2 regions of the Pedococcus sp. P2_E5 genome follow, and region 2 is predicted to be linked to the other one. Evidence: predicted binding sites of a transcription regulator. Region 2 holds the regulator's gene; the other holds the start of a gene.
What was found. The regulator LexA, encoded in region 2, represses DNA repair genes until DNA is damaged. The targets are predictions, from matches to a motif close to TCGAACANNTGTTCGA.
Positions count from the first base shown of each region.

Region 1 (5,893 bases), on a different contig from region 2:
GGCCCCGCGCTGCAGTCAGGGCCGCGTCGGCCGCGCGCTCGTCGCCCGTGAGGGCGTGTGCCTCCGCGAGGTTCAGCTCGACCAGTGCGATCCCCGGGGCGTTGTCCGGCCTGATCGTGAGCATTTCCCTGGCGGTACTGATCCTTCGGACCGCCTCGCCACCGTCTCCGCGGTGCAGCGCTGCCTGCCCGAGGTGCAGCTCGCAGTAGCCGGCGTCGACCTCGTGCGCAGCCAGCTCGGAACCCAGGTACAGCCTCTGGGCCTCGCGCACGAGGGCCTCGCCCTCGACCAGTCGCTGGCGCCGGATGTGCAGCTCGCCGAGGATGCGACGGCGTCCGGCGTCCTCGTCGGGATCAGCGTCGGGGACGGCGAGAAGGCGCAGCGCCACCACGTCGTCGCCCGTCTCCATCGCCACCTGCGCGCGCAGGTGGCGGACGATCCCAGGGGTCGGGTTCTCTCCGAGAACAGCAGCAGCGTCAAGGTAGCGACCGAGCCCGATCAGCGCGCCACCGCGCAGCATCAGGTCCATGTCCCCGAGGCTGGGTCGCAGTCGAGCGGGTAGCACCGGGTGGTCGAGGAGCTGCAGGGTCCGGGCGTACAGCCCGGTGAGCAAGGCACTCGTGGCGCGGACCCGGTTCCCTGCCACCCGGTACGGCCAAGGCGGCTGAGGGTGGTCCAGGACCTGTCCATGGTGGCCCAGCAGGAGCAGGCGGTTCATGTCGGCGAGCATGCGTCTGGCAATCCGGTCGGTGACCGCAGCCCAGCCGACGGCTGCAACGGAGAGCGTGAGCAGCACGATGCCCAGCGCCCCGAGTGCCCCGAGTCCCTCGAGCGCCCCGAGCGCCCTGAGTCCCTCGAGCGTCCCGAGTCCCCCGAGTGCCCGCATGGGGCCGATTGTGCAGGCCGACACGGCGGTGCGTCCCGTGGTCATGCTGGGCCCATCCGTTCGGACGATGCCACGCCGATAGGGTTGGCGCCGTGCAGATCTCGCCGAGCATCCTGTCCGCCGACTTCGCGAACCTCGAGAGCGAGCTGGGTCGCATCGCCAATGCCGACTGGGCCCACGTCGACGTGATGGACGGTCACTTCGTGCCCAACCTCACCCTCGGCCTGCCTGTCGTCGAGGCCCTCGCGAAGGTGAGCCCGATCCCGCTCGACTGCCACCTGATGATCGACGACCCCGACCGGTGGGCCCCGATGTACGCCGAGGCGGGTGGCGCGTCCGTGACGTTCCACATCGAGGCCGCTCGCGACCCGCGCGCCCTGGCGAAGAACCTCCGCGCCCTGGGTGCCCGGGCGGGGATGGCCATCAAGCCGGGCACCCCGTTCGCGCCCTACGAGGACCTCCTGCCCGACCTGGACATGGTGCTCGTCATGACGGTGGAGCCGGGTTTCGGGGGGCAGTCCTTCATGGCGGACCAGATGTCGAAGGTTGCCCAGGTCCGCGAGGCGGTCCGGCGCGTCGGTGGGGAGGTCTGGGTGCAGGTCGACGGGGGAGTGTCGGCCAAGACCATCGAGGAGTGCGCCGAAGCAGGAGCCGACGTGTTCGTCGCCGGGTCGGCCGTCTACGGTGCCGAGGACGCAGCCGCGGCCGTGGACGAGCTGCGCGCCCTGGCGACGACCCACGCCCACTGAGCTGACCGGCATACCCCTCGGTCCCGGCGGTGTCGTTGAGGGTTCCGGCGGTGTCGTAGACGGTCCCGGGGGTGGCGTTGAGAGTGCCGGCGGTGTCGTCGAGCCGTCAGCCGGACTCGTCCCAGCGGCGGATCGCGTCGAAGGGGTCACGCTCGACCACTGCTGGGCCGGCACCTGACCTCTCGGGTGCGCCCACGACCAGGCGCAGTCGTGGCGTGAAGGTGTCCCTGAGCTCGCGATCGGAGGGAATCTCGATCTCGGCCCAGCAAGCTCGTTCTCCCGACGGCGGTCGGTAGGTCGTGGCCCTGTCGTCGCGCTCGCGCGAGCCCACGTCAGGTGGCGCGAGCTCGTCAGGCCCCGGGGGTCGCAACCGGTGCCCGTACCGATTCACGACGACGAGCCCATCGTGGCGAGTGGGGTCACCGGTGATGGTGAAGTCTCCCCGATCGATGGCGTCGTGGTGGAACGGACAGAGGCTGATCTGGTTGTCGTCGTCGGTGGCACCACCCTCGGCCCACTCGGCGAGGTGGTGGATCTCGACGAACCGAGTGGCGGTACATCCTGGGAACCGACATCCGCGATCGCGGTCCTCGATCAGCCTGCGTGAGCGCCGGGGGAGGATGCGCATCGTCCGGCCGACGCTGATCGGCCGCCCCTGCGTCTCCCACACCGGTTGGAGGACGCCATCGCTGAGGAACCGCTCGACGAGCCGGGTCGGGATGGCGCTGCCGCCGTTGATCCAGGCGCCGTCCGTGTCCAGGTGGACGTAGACGCGGTAGTGGCTGGCGCGGCTCGTGGAGGCGACGCCGGCCAAGGACCGGTGCGCGATCTCCGCGAGGGCATCGGCGTAGGTGGGCCGGGTGGCGCGGGGCTCACTCACACCCGCCACAGGGTCCACAGCCACAGGGTCCACAGCCACAGGGTCCGCCCCCAGAGGGTCCGCCCCCAGAGGGTCCTCCGCCGGAGGGTGCCCCGCTGCTGGATCTGTCGCTGTCGGGTCTGGCGTCGCAGCGTCGGCGGTGGCCGCCCGGTCACCGTCCCGCTGCTGGAGGAACAGGGCGTCCTTGGCTTCCTTGACGGCCTGTTCGACGAGCGCTCCGATCGTCGCGGGCGCGCTGTAGCGGAGCTGGAACCGGCCATCTCGGTCGTAGTGCATGGAGATCTCGGGTTTGGCACACGCACGACGCTCGGACTCGCTCTTCCGGCCGCTCGGGTGGTCGAGCGCGACCGGATCCGGCGGGGAGTCAGGTGACGCGGACTCGGGTGACGCGGACTCCACCTCGGCTGCCGGGTCGTGGAACGCGTGTCGGCCCACGACCCGTCGCAGCTGGGGGACCGTGGCGTGCCTGGCCAGGTGGGTCATCGACGCCTGGTGGGTGGCCGGCACGTGGTGAGCCACGACTGCTGCCGCGTCGAGCGACAGCTCACCAGCGCTGACGGCCGCGGCTGCGTCCGGAAGCTCAGCGCGTCGTCGGGCGACGGCGACGACGTCGCGGGCGTGCGCGGGGGACAGCCCTGCTCGGACCGTGAAGTAGTGCTCGGGGGAGCGGAAACCGCCATCACCCCAATGACCACCCTCGATCAGCTCGGCAGCGATGTCGACGAGCTCGGCGTGCGCCCGGTTGAGCCGCCCGGCCACCATCGCCGTGCGGGTCCAGAGGTCCTGCTGGACCTCTCCGCGCTCCATGGCGATCGAACTCGACGACATGGCCCTATCGTACACGTGTTCGAATGTGCGATCAAGGCCATCCACAACCAATTCCGTTGTGGCGCAAGCCATCTCGTTCTCGATCGATGTCAGAGGTGTGTGGTAGCGGGCTCCTGCTACCTCGGCCCTCCTTCACGAATGCGCCACCGGCAATCCGTCATGGGCACGGAATCTCACGGTCGCCGACGTGCGTGGGCTCTTCGGCCGATGTGGTGTACCCGCGGGCCGGCCGGCCGGACGTTCGTGAGGACCGTCACGCGGACCGGGCGGCGCGCACCCCGCCGCCCTGCGGCATACTGGAACCTGACGTGCTCCGGGGTCGGTGTAATTCCGAACCGGCGGTGACAGTCCGCGACCCGACCGCAGCCAGCGGCCGGTTGACTGGGTGGAACTCCCAGACCGACGGTGAAAGTCCGGATGGTAGGCAGCACGCGACAGCGGGACCAGTGGGTTCGCAGTGCGGCAGTTGCCGACCCTGCGGCCCGAATTCTCGCCAGCAGCAGGCCAGCCTGCACGCCCCCCGGAGCTCAACCGAGACGGTTTCGAGCAAGGGCAGGACAGTGACTCAGCAATCCGCGGGCGACACGGCGATGATGCGCCGTGCCCTGGGGCTGGCCGCCCACGGTCCCCGGGCCAACCCCAACCCTCGCGTCGGGTGCGTGCTCGCGGACGCCGCCGGCAACGTCGTGGCAGCCGGCTGGCACCGCGGTGCGGGGACGCCCCACGCCGAAGCCGACGCCCTGAGCGCCGCGGGGGAGCGCGCCGCCGGGTGCACCGCCTACGTCACCTTGGAGCCCTGCAACCACAGCGGGCGCACCCAGCCCTGTGCTACCGCCCTGTATGCCGCGGGCGTGGCTCGCGTGGTGTACGCCCAGACCGACCCCAACCCGGCCGCAGCCGGCGGGGCCAAGTGGCTGCGCAGGCGGGGTGTCGCGGTGGAGGGTGGCCTCCTGGCAGACGAGGCACAGGCCCTCAACGCGACCTGGACCCACCTGGTGACCACCGGGCGCCCATGGGTGACCTGGAAGCTCGCGACCACCCTCGACGGCCGCAGCGCAGCAGCCGACGGGACGAGCCAGTGGATCACGGGGGAAGCCGCCCGGGCCGACGTCCACGAGCAGCGATCCCGGAGTGGGGCGATTCTCGTGGGCACCGGCACGGCGCTGCTCGACGACCCGCAGCTGACCGCGCGCCGCCCCGACGGCTCGCTGTACCCGGAGCAGCCGATCCGCGTGGTGATGGGCGAGCGCGACCTGCCAGCCGATGCCCGGGTCCTCGACGACGCGGCCCCCACGTGGCAGCTGCGCACGCGCGATCCCAAGGACGTCCTGTCGGCGCTCGCCGGGGCCGAGGTGCACCACCTCTGGCTCGAGGGCGGCCCCACGGTCGCCGCAGCCTTCATGGCCGCCGACCTGATCGACGAGCTCGTGGCCTACGTGGCGCCGGTCCTGTTGGGACGCGGCCGCCCGTCGGTGAGCGACCTGGGGATCACGTCGATCGACCATGCGCTCCGCCTGCAGCCCACCGACATCACCCTGATCGGTGACGACGTGCGGATCACGGCATCACTGAAGGGAACTCGCTGATGTTCACGGGAATCGTCGAAGAGCTCGGCCGCGTGGTCGCGCTCGACGCCGGCGCCGACTCGGCCCGACTGACGGTGGCCGGACCACTCGTCACCTCCGATGCGGCGCACGGCGACTCGATCGCCGTCAACGGCGTCTGCCTGACCGTCGTCGACCACGACTCCGAGCAGTTCACCGTCGACGTCATGGCCGAGACCCTCGACAGGAGCAGCCTCGGCACACTCAGCCCCGGCGACCCGGTCAACCTCGAGCGGGCCATGGCGGCCTCGAGCAGGTTCGGTGGCCACATCGTCCAGGGCCACGTGGACGGCACCACCCGGATCCTCGCGCGCACGCCCGGGGACCGGTGGGAGGTCGTGCAGTTCGGCCTGCCGAACGCACTGGCCCGCTACGTCGTCGAAAAGGGGTCGATCACGGTCGACGGCGTCAGTCTCACGGTCTCCTCCGTCGACGACGTGACGTTCAGCGTCTCCCTGATTCCGACCACGCTCGCCCTCACCACGTTGGGACACAAGGAAGTCGGCGACATCGTCAACCTCGAGGTCGATGTCCTCGCCAAATACGTCGAACGCCTGCTCACCTCCAAGGAGACCTCCGCATGAACATCTTCAGTCGGCTCTACGAGGCGCACCTGACGATCGCCGGCCACCCCATCACGTGGCGCGAGATCGTGGGCAACGCCTTCGGCTTCGCCTCCGCCATCGGTGGCCTGCGACGCCGCGTCTGGGCCTGGCCGATCGGCATCGTCGGCAACGTGCTGCTGTTCACGGTGTTCATCGGTGCGACCTTCGACGCGCAGGCGCAGCAGCCGTTGTTCGGCCAGGCCGGCCGGCAGGTCTTCTTCATCCTGACCAGCGTGTACGGCTGGTGGCGGTGGAGCGAGCAGCGCAAGGCGCGACGTGACGCGTCCGCCGCCGCGATCACACCGCGCTGGGCGACGATCCAGGAGCGGACGGCCTACCTC
Region 1 covers NZ_JBFUEP010000010.1:33,131-39,023, reverse strand. The annotation lists gene AC1DVZ_RS04955 (hypothetical protein) at 1-886, opposite strand, end outside; gene rpe (ribulose-phosphate 3-epimerase) at 979-1,635, shown strand; gene AC1DVZ_RS04945 (HNH endonuclease signature motif containing protein) at 1,742-3,343, opposite strand; FMN riboswitch at 3,649-3,777, shown strand; gene ribD (bifunctional diaminohydroxyphosphoribosylaminopyrimidine deaminase/5-amino-6-(5-phosphoribosylamino)uracil reductase RibD) at 3,904-4,929, shown strand; gene AC1DVZ_RS04935 (riboflavin synthase) at 4,929-5,531, shown strand; gene AC1DVZ_RS04930 (nicotinamide mononucleotide transporter family protein) at 5,528-5,893, shown strand, end outside.
Region 1: AC1DVZ_RS04945 (HNH endonuclease signature motif containing protein) is a predicted target of LexA. The motif match lies at 3,351-3,366, and genes of this name have one in related genera.

Region 2 (5,893 bases):
CCCGCTCTGGTCCACCGAGAGCCGGACCCGGCTGCCGCCCCCGGGGAGCGCCTCCACCGAGTGCCTCGCCGTGGTGAGCGCCCCCGGTCCGGCCGACACCCACGTGAACTCCCGCCCCGGGTCGAACTCGGTCACCACCCAGTCCACGGTCGGGACCTTGGGCTGGCTGATCTTGGCCGTCGAGCCCGTCCGCAGGGGTCCGTCCTCGAGGCGGCGCACCCAGCGCACCGACTCCGTCCAGTCCGACCAGTGCTCGACGTCCGTGAGCACGTCCCAGACCCGCTCCGGCGAGGCGGCGATGTCGACGGTCGTGCTCTGCTCCACCCCTCCATGGTCGCGCACCTGTCGGCGGTATTCGAGAGGCTGGCGGCGGTATTCGAGAGGCTGTCATCGGTATTCGAGAGGATGACGCCATGGATCACGCCACCGTCCTCGCCCAGCGGCTGGCCACCCAGCGGCTCAGCTCGGCGCCGCTCCCCCGCGCCGCCGACGCCGTGCGGCTGCTCACCTGCGTGCAGAGCCAGGAGCGCGACCACGCCTTCTTCTCGCTCGCGATGCGCTCCCGCAAGGACCGGTATGCCGCGGTGCAGCGTGAGTTCGACGCCGGCGCCTTCGTGCGCACCCACATCCTGAGGCCGACGTGGCACTTCGTCGCTCCGGAGGACCTGCGCTGGATCCTCGCCCTCACCTCACCGCGGGTGCTGTCGAGCATGGGAGCGCGGCACCGTCAGCTCGGCCTCGACGACACCAGGCGTCTCGGCGACGGGTTCGAGCTGCTGGCAAAACTGTTGCAGGACAAGCACTTCCTGACTCGACCCGAGCTCGGTGAGGCCTTCGTCGAGCGCGGCTCCCCCATCAAGCCCGGCGAACAGCTCGGCCACCTGCTCATCGTCGCCGAGATGCGCGGCCTGGTCTGCTCGGGGCCCATGAAGGGTGTCCACCACTCCTACGCCCTCGTCGACGAGGTCATCGCGCCGACACCCGAGCGCAGCCGCGACGAGGCCGTGGTCGAGCTGGTCCGGCGGTTCTTCAGCGGCCACGGACCTGCGTCGGTCAAGGACTTCACCCGGTGGGCCACCCTGACGGTCAGCGACACCAAGGCCGCCCTCGCGCAGCTCGGGGACCACCTGGAGGAGGTGGAGATCTCCGGCATCCCGCACTGGTTCGACCCCACTCAGGTGCGCCGGCGCTCCCCTGCCGCGCCCGCGGCATACCTCTTCCCGACGTATGACGAGGCGGTCCTGACCTATCCGCAGGTGAACTTCTCCGCACTGCCCGACCACCCCTATGCCGAGCACACCGACCCGTTCTGGGCGAGCGTGGTGCTCGACGGCACCAATGTCGGGCTCTGGAAGCGGACGGTGCGACCCGATGCGGTCCAGGTCGAGGTGCACCTCGCTCCGGCCGTCTCGAAGCGAGGGCGCACGCAGGTGAGGGTCGCGGCCCAGCGGCTGGCTGGGTTCCTCGGGCGCGACCTGTCCCTGGTCGAGAACGAGGGCACCCCGCACCTGTGGGGCGGCGAGCTGGGCCACCCCGCACGCCGGCCGAAGCGGGCCGACCGCTGAGCGCCACCCTCCCCCGCGCCGGTGCCCCCGCGCCGGTTCCCCCGCGCCGGGCTGCGTCTGCGTCTAGGAGACGAAGCCCCGGAAGGTGTCGGTGATGCAGCCCTCTGAGCCGGCATCCCGCGTGCAGGTGCGGGAGTCGCCCGCCAGCTTGCCGCCGCCGGAGCTCACACCCGCCAGCGTGGAGTCGATGACCCACCAGTCCCCGAAGGTCCTGAAGCCGCCGCCGGCTGGGAGCACGTTCTCGTTCTGGAACGCGGGGATGGAGATGAAGGCGGTGTAGCCGATGGTCACCGTCGCAGTGCCGCAGGTGAGCTCCTTGACCCCGCTGAAGACGAGCTGGTTGTGGGTCCGCAGGTCGCCGAAGTTCTCGAGGTCCCTGACCTCGGTGCAGGACGAGAGAGGGCCGGTGGCGGCGGTGATGTCGCTGGGCCCGTCCACGAACTGGGTGTCGACGGTGAACGACGTGGGTGTTCCCGCCGCGGCGGTGGCCGGGAGGACCGAGAAGGCCGCTGCCCCGGCAGCTGCGGCCACAGCGGCCGCCATCCGTGTAGTGGTGTGCATGCCGACCACCGTCTTACACGCGACAGCCGCCCCGCATCGGGGTTAGCGCGTAGAGCCAACGGTCACCGCATAGCGCAAAACGCGTAGGCCACGCGGCCGTCGGGGCTTCAGCCGACGGCGGGGATGAGGAGCGTCTGACCGGCGTGGACGTTGCTGTCGGTGAGGTCGTTGGCGACCTGGATGTGGACGACCGCCTCGGCCATCGACAGCTGCGGGAGCTGCTCGACCGCGATCTGCGACAGCGTCTGACCGGACTGCACCGTGGTGGAGTGGTCGATCACGGTGGCGGACGCGCCGCCGGAGAACACGGCGATCGCCAGGGCCACGGCTGCGATGACCACGGTGAGCGTGATCGCCAGCCGAGCGGCGCGGGTCAGGCGCAACGGGGCGGCCGGAGCCACCACGACCTCTGCGCCGGTGGGCACCGAGACCAGGCGGGGGCGAGCCGGGCGAACGGGGACCCGCACCGGTGCGGGGGCGACGTCCCAAGCGACTGCTGCACTCATCAGGTCCTCCATCGTGGCGTGCGCTGTTGTTGCTGTTGGTGTTGCTGTGGCGTTCTGTGCGGCGCTCCTCGAACGGATGTGCGAAGAACTGCTTGACTGATTTCTAGCACGCATGTTCGAATCAATCAAGACACGCGTCGAACACATGTTTGGCACAGGCGTTCGAAGGCCATACGCTGTGTTCATGCCGCAAGCACATCAGAGGGCACTGACAACGCCTCGGAGAGCACCCGGCATACGGCACCTGACCTGCACCTGCACCCGAAACTGCTCAAGTGAGGAAGCGGCATGAGCGACGACAACGTCAAGGAACTGCCCGACCGCGATCGCGGCGACGGGCTCACCGTCCGGCAGCGACGGGTGCTCGAGGTGATCCGCAACTCGGTCGACCGGCGCGGGTACCCGCCGAGCCTGCGCGAGATCGGCGAGGCCGTGGGGCTCACCTCCCCCAGCTCGGTCGCCCACCAGCTGTCCACCCTCGAGCGCAAGGGCTTCCTGCGCCGCGACCCCAACCGGCCGCGCGCGATCGAGGTCGTCTCGCCCGACTCCCCCGCCGACATGCGCGGCTACCGCGGCGGCGCCTCGGCCGAGGACGAGACCGCGACCTACGACGAGACCGGGTCGGGCGACCAGCGCCCTGCCGCGACCTACGTGCCCGTGCTAGGGCGCATCGCCGCCGGCGTGCCGATCCTGGCCGAGGAGACCGTGGAGGACGTCTTCCCGCTCCCCCGCCAGATCGTCGGCGAGGGGCAGCTCTTCCTCCTCCAGGTCGTCGGTGACTCGATGATCGAGGCCGCGATCTGCGACGGCGACTGGGTCGTCGTGCGCCAGCAGCCCACGGCCGACAACGGCGACATCGTCGCGGCGATGCTCGACAACGAGGCCACCGTCAAGACCTTCAAGCGCAAGGACGGCAAGGTGTGGCTGATGCCGCACAACGCCGCCTTCGACCCCATCGACGGAGACCACGCCACGATTCTCGGCAAGGTCACGGCGGTGCTTCGCCGGATCTGAGCTCGACCCTCAGTCCCGGCGACGTGTGCCGCGGAGCGCCTCGCGCGCTCCGCGGCACACGTGTGTCCGGACCGCTGTGGGCTCAGCGCGGCTCGCGCCTCGTCCGTTCGGCTGATGGCCCATCACCCGAACGGACTCAAGAAGGCCCCCCAGGCTTGCCTGCTCTGCGCCCCGTAACAGGCGACTCTTCCAACCGTTCTCTACACATGGAGGCCCATCCCGACCCCGATCTCACCGACCAGGTGCTCGGATCCGAGATCGAACTGCTCGCGGACCTGATCGACGCCGCGAGCCACGCCTGTTCGCAGCTGAACCTGGACCAGATCGACGCGGTGCTCGGGGTCTGCCGGGCGACGGGTCAGTCCCCCAGTCAGTCACCCAGGCAGTAACCAGTCAGTCACCCAGCGCGTCGAGGTAGTGCGTGATCCTCGTGGCGAAGCGTTCGCCGCCGTCACCGTCGGCCCACAGCTCCCAGAGCTCGTTGTCGTCGGACTGCAGGGCCCGGTGCAGCGCCCGGGTGGCGAGCTCCTCGAGCTGTTCGTCCACCTCGATGGGTTCCTCGTCGACCCACCAGGGCACATTGCGTTCTCCCACGACGGATTCGAAGTCGTCACACGCAGCCACGAGCACCGCGGCCGCCACTGCCTGCGACATGGTGGGCGCCTCGATGTACCCCCGCGCACGAACCACCTGGTCGAGGGCCGACTCGACCCTCTTGCGTCGTACCTCGTGCTCGGACTCCTCGAGCTCGTCGAGCAGGTCGAGCGCGTCGTCGTTCTCGAACGGCCCGGCTCCGGTGGCGCCCATCTCCCAACCTCCACAGCGTGCGAAAGATGCTCCTTCGAGGGTGCCAAGAGACGGGGCGACGCGCCAGCCCTACTTTTGCGGAGTCATCCGTTGGTACCAGGCAGTGTCGACATAACGACCGAACTTGTGCCCGACCTCGCGCAGCACGCCCACCCGCTCGAAACCGCACGCCACGTGCAGCGCGACGCTCGCGTCGTTGGGCAGGGCGATCACCGCCACCTGGGTGTGCACATCAGGTGCGGCGTCCAGCCGCGCCAGCAGCGCGGCATACAGGGTCCGGCCGAGGCCGCGACCGCGGGCGCCCTCCGCGAGGTAGACCGACACCTCCTTGGTGCCGTCGTAGGCCGGCCGCGGGCGGAAGGCGCCGGAGAACGCGTACCCGAGCAGCTGCTCGTCCGCACAGGCGACGAGGACGACATTGCCGACGTTGCCCGCGCCGGCGGCCGCCAGCTTCTCCCCGAGGTATGCCGCGCCGCGGGGTTCGGTGTCGAAGGTCGCCACCGAGGTGCGGACCTGGTCGTCGTAGATGGCGGCCATGGCGGGAAGGTCTGCCTGCGTCGCGTCGCGGACGACGATTGCGCGGCCGCTGTCCGGGGCAATGCTGCTCATATCGGCGATGCTAGGGGGATGAACCACGAGCACGGTCACAGCCACGGCGCTCCCGGCTCGGCCGGCGACGCGAAGCTGCCCGACCCCGACCGCGGTGGGCACACCGATCGCCAGGCCCTGTGGGACGAGCGGTATGCCGCCCAGGCGCACGTCTGGAGCGCGACGCCCAACGCCGAGGTGGAACGGATCGTGGGTGGCTGGCCACCCGGCCGCGCCCTCGACCTCGGCGCCGGCGAGGGCCGTCACGCCGTGTGGCTTGCCGCGAAGGGCTGGCGGGTCACGGCGGTCGACTTCTCTGCCGTGGGTCTGGCCAAGGGCGAGAAGGAGGCTTCCAGCCGCGGGATCCGGGTGGACTGGGTGGTGGCGGACGCCCGCTCCTGGCACCCGGCGCCCCAGGTGCACTACGACCTCGTCCTCGTGTCATACCTGCACCTGCCCTCGGACGTGGTGTCCCGCACCCGGACCTGGTTGGCGCCGGGCGGTGCGCTGGTGGTCGTCGGGCACGGGCTGCGCAACCTGACCGAAGGGGTCGGCGGCCCGTCCGACCCGGCGCTGCTGCACACCCCCGAGCAGCTGCGCGCCGCGGCCGGGGACCTGCAGATCGAGCGGTGCGAGGAGTACGTGCGCCCGACGGACGACGGTGACGCGATCGACGTCGTGCTGGTGGCCAGGCGGCCGACCGGCTGAAGCCCCACTTCTCGCGCCCACCCCGCACTTCTGGCCACCCATGCTGGGTGTCTTGCGTCGTCAGCGCGTCGGATGCGCCACCAGTGGCCAGAAGTCGGGCCGGCGGAAGGCCGAGGGTGGGCGGTGGTCAGGCGGCCAGGCGGC
Region 2 covers NZ_JBFUEP010000046.1:22,578-28,470, forward strand. The annotation lists gene AC1DVZ_RS15340 (SRPBCC family protein) at 1-324, opposite strand, end outside; gene AC1DVZ_RS15345 (winged helix DNA-binding domain-containing protein) at 414-1,565, shown strand; gene AC1DVZ_RS15350 (hypothetical protein) at 1,629-2,126, opposite strand; gene AC1DVZ_RS15355 (LysM peptidoglycan-binding domain-containing protein) at 2,234-2,632, opposite strand; gene lexA (transcriptional repressor LexA) at 2,921-3,646, shown strand; gene AC1DVZ_RS15365 (hypothetical protein) at 3,853-4,035, shown strand; gene AC1DVZ_RS15370 (DUF4259 domain-containing protein) at 4,040-4,453, opposite strand; gene AC1DVZ_RS15375 (N-acetyltransferase family protein) at 4,523-5,062, opposite strand; gene AC1DVZ_RS15380 (class I SAM-dependent methyltransferase) at 5,081-5,749, shown strand; gene AC1DVZ_RS15385 (NAD-dependent protein deacetylase) at 5,877-5,893, opposite strand, start outside.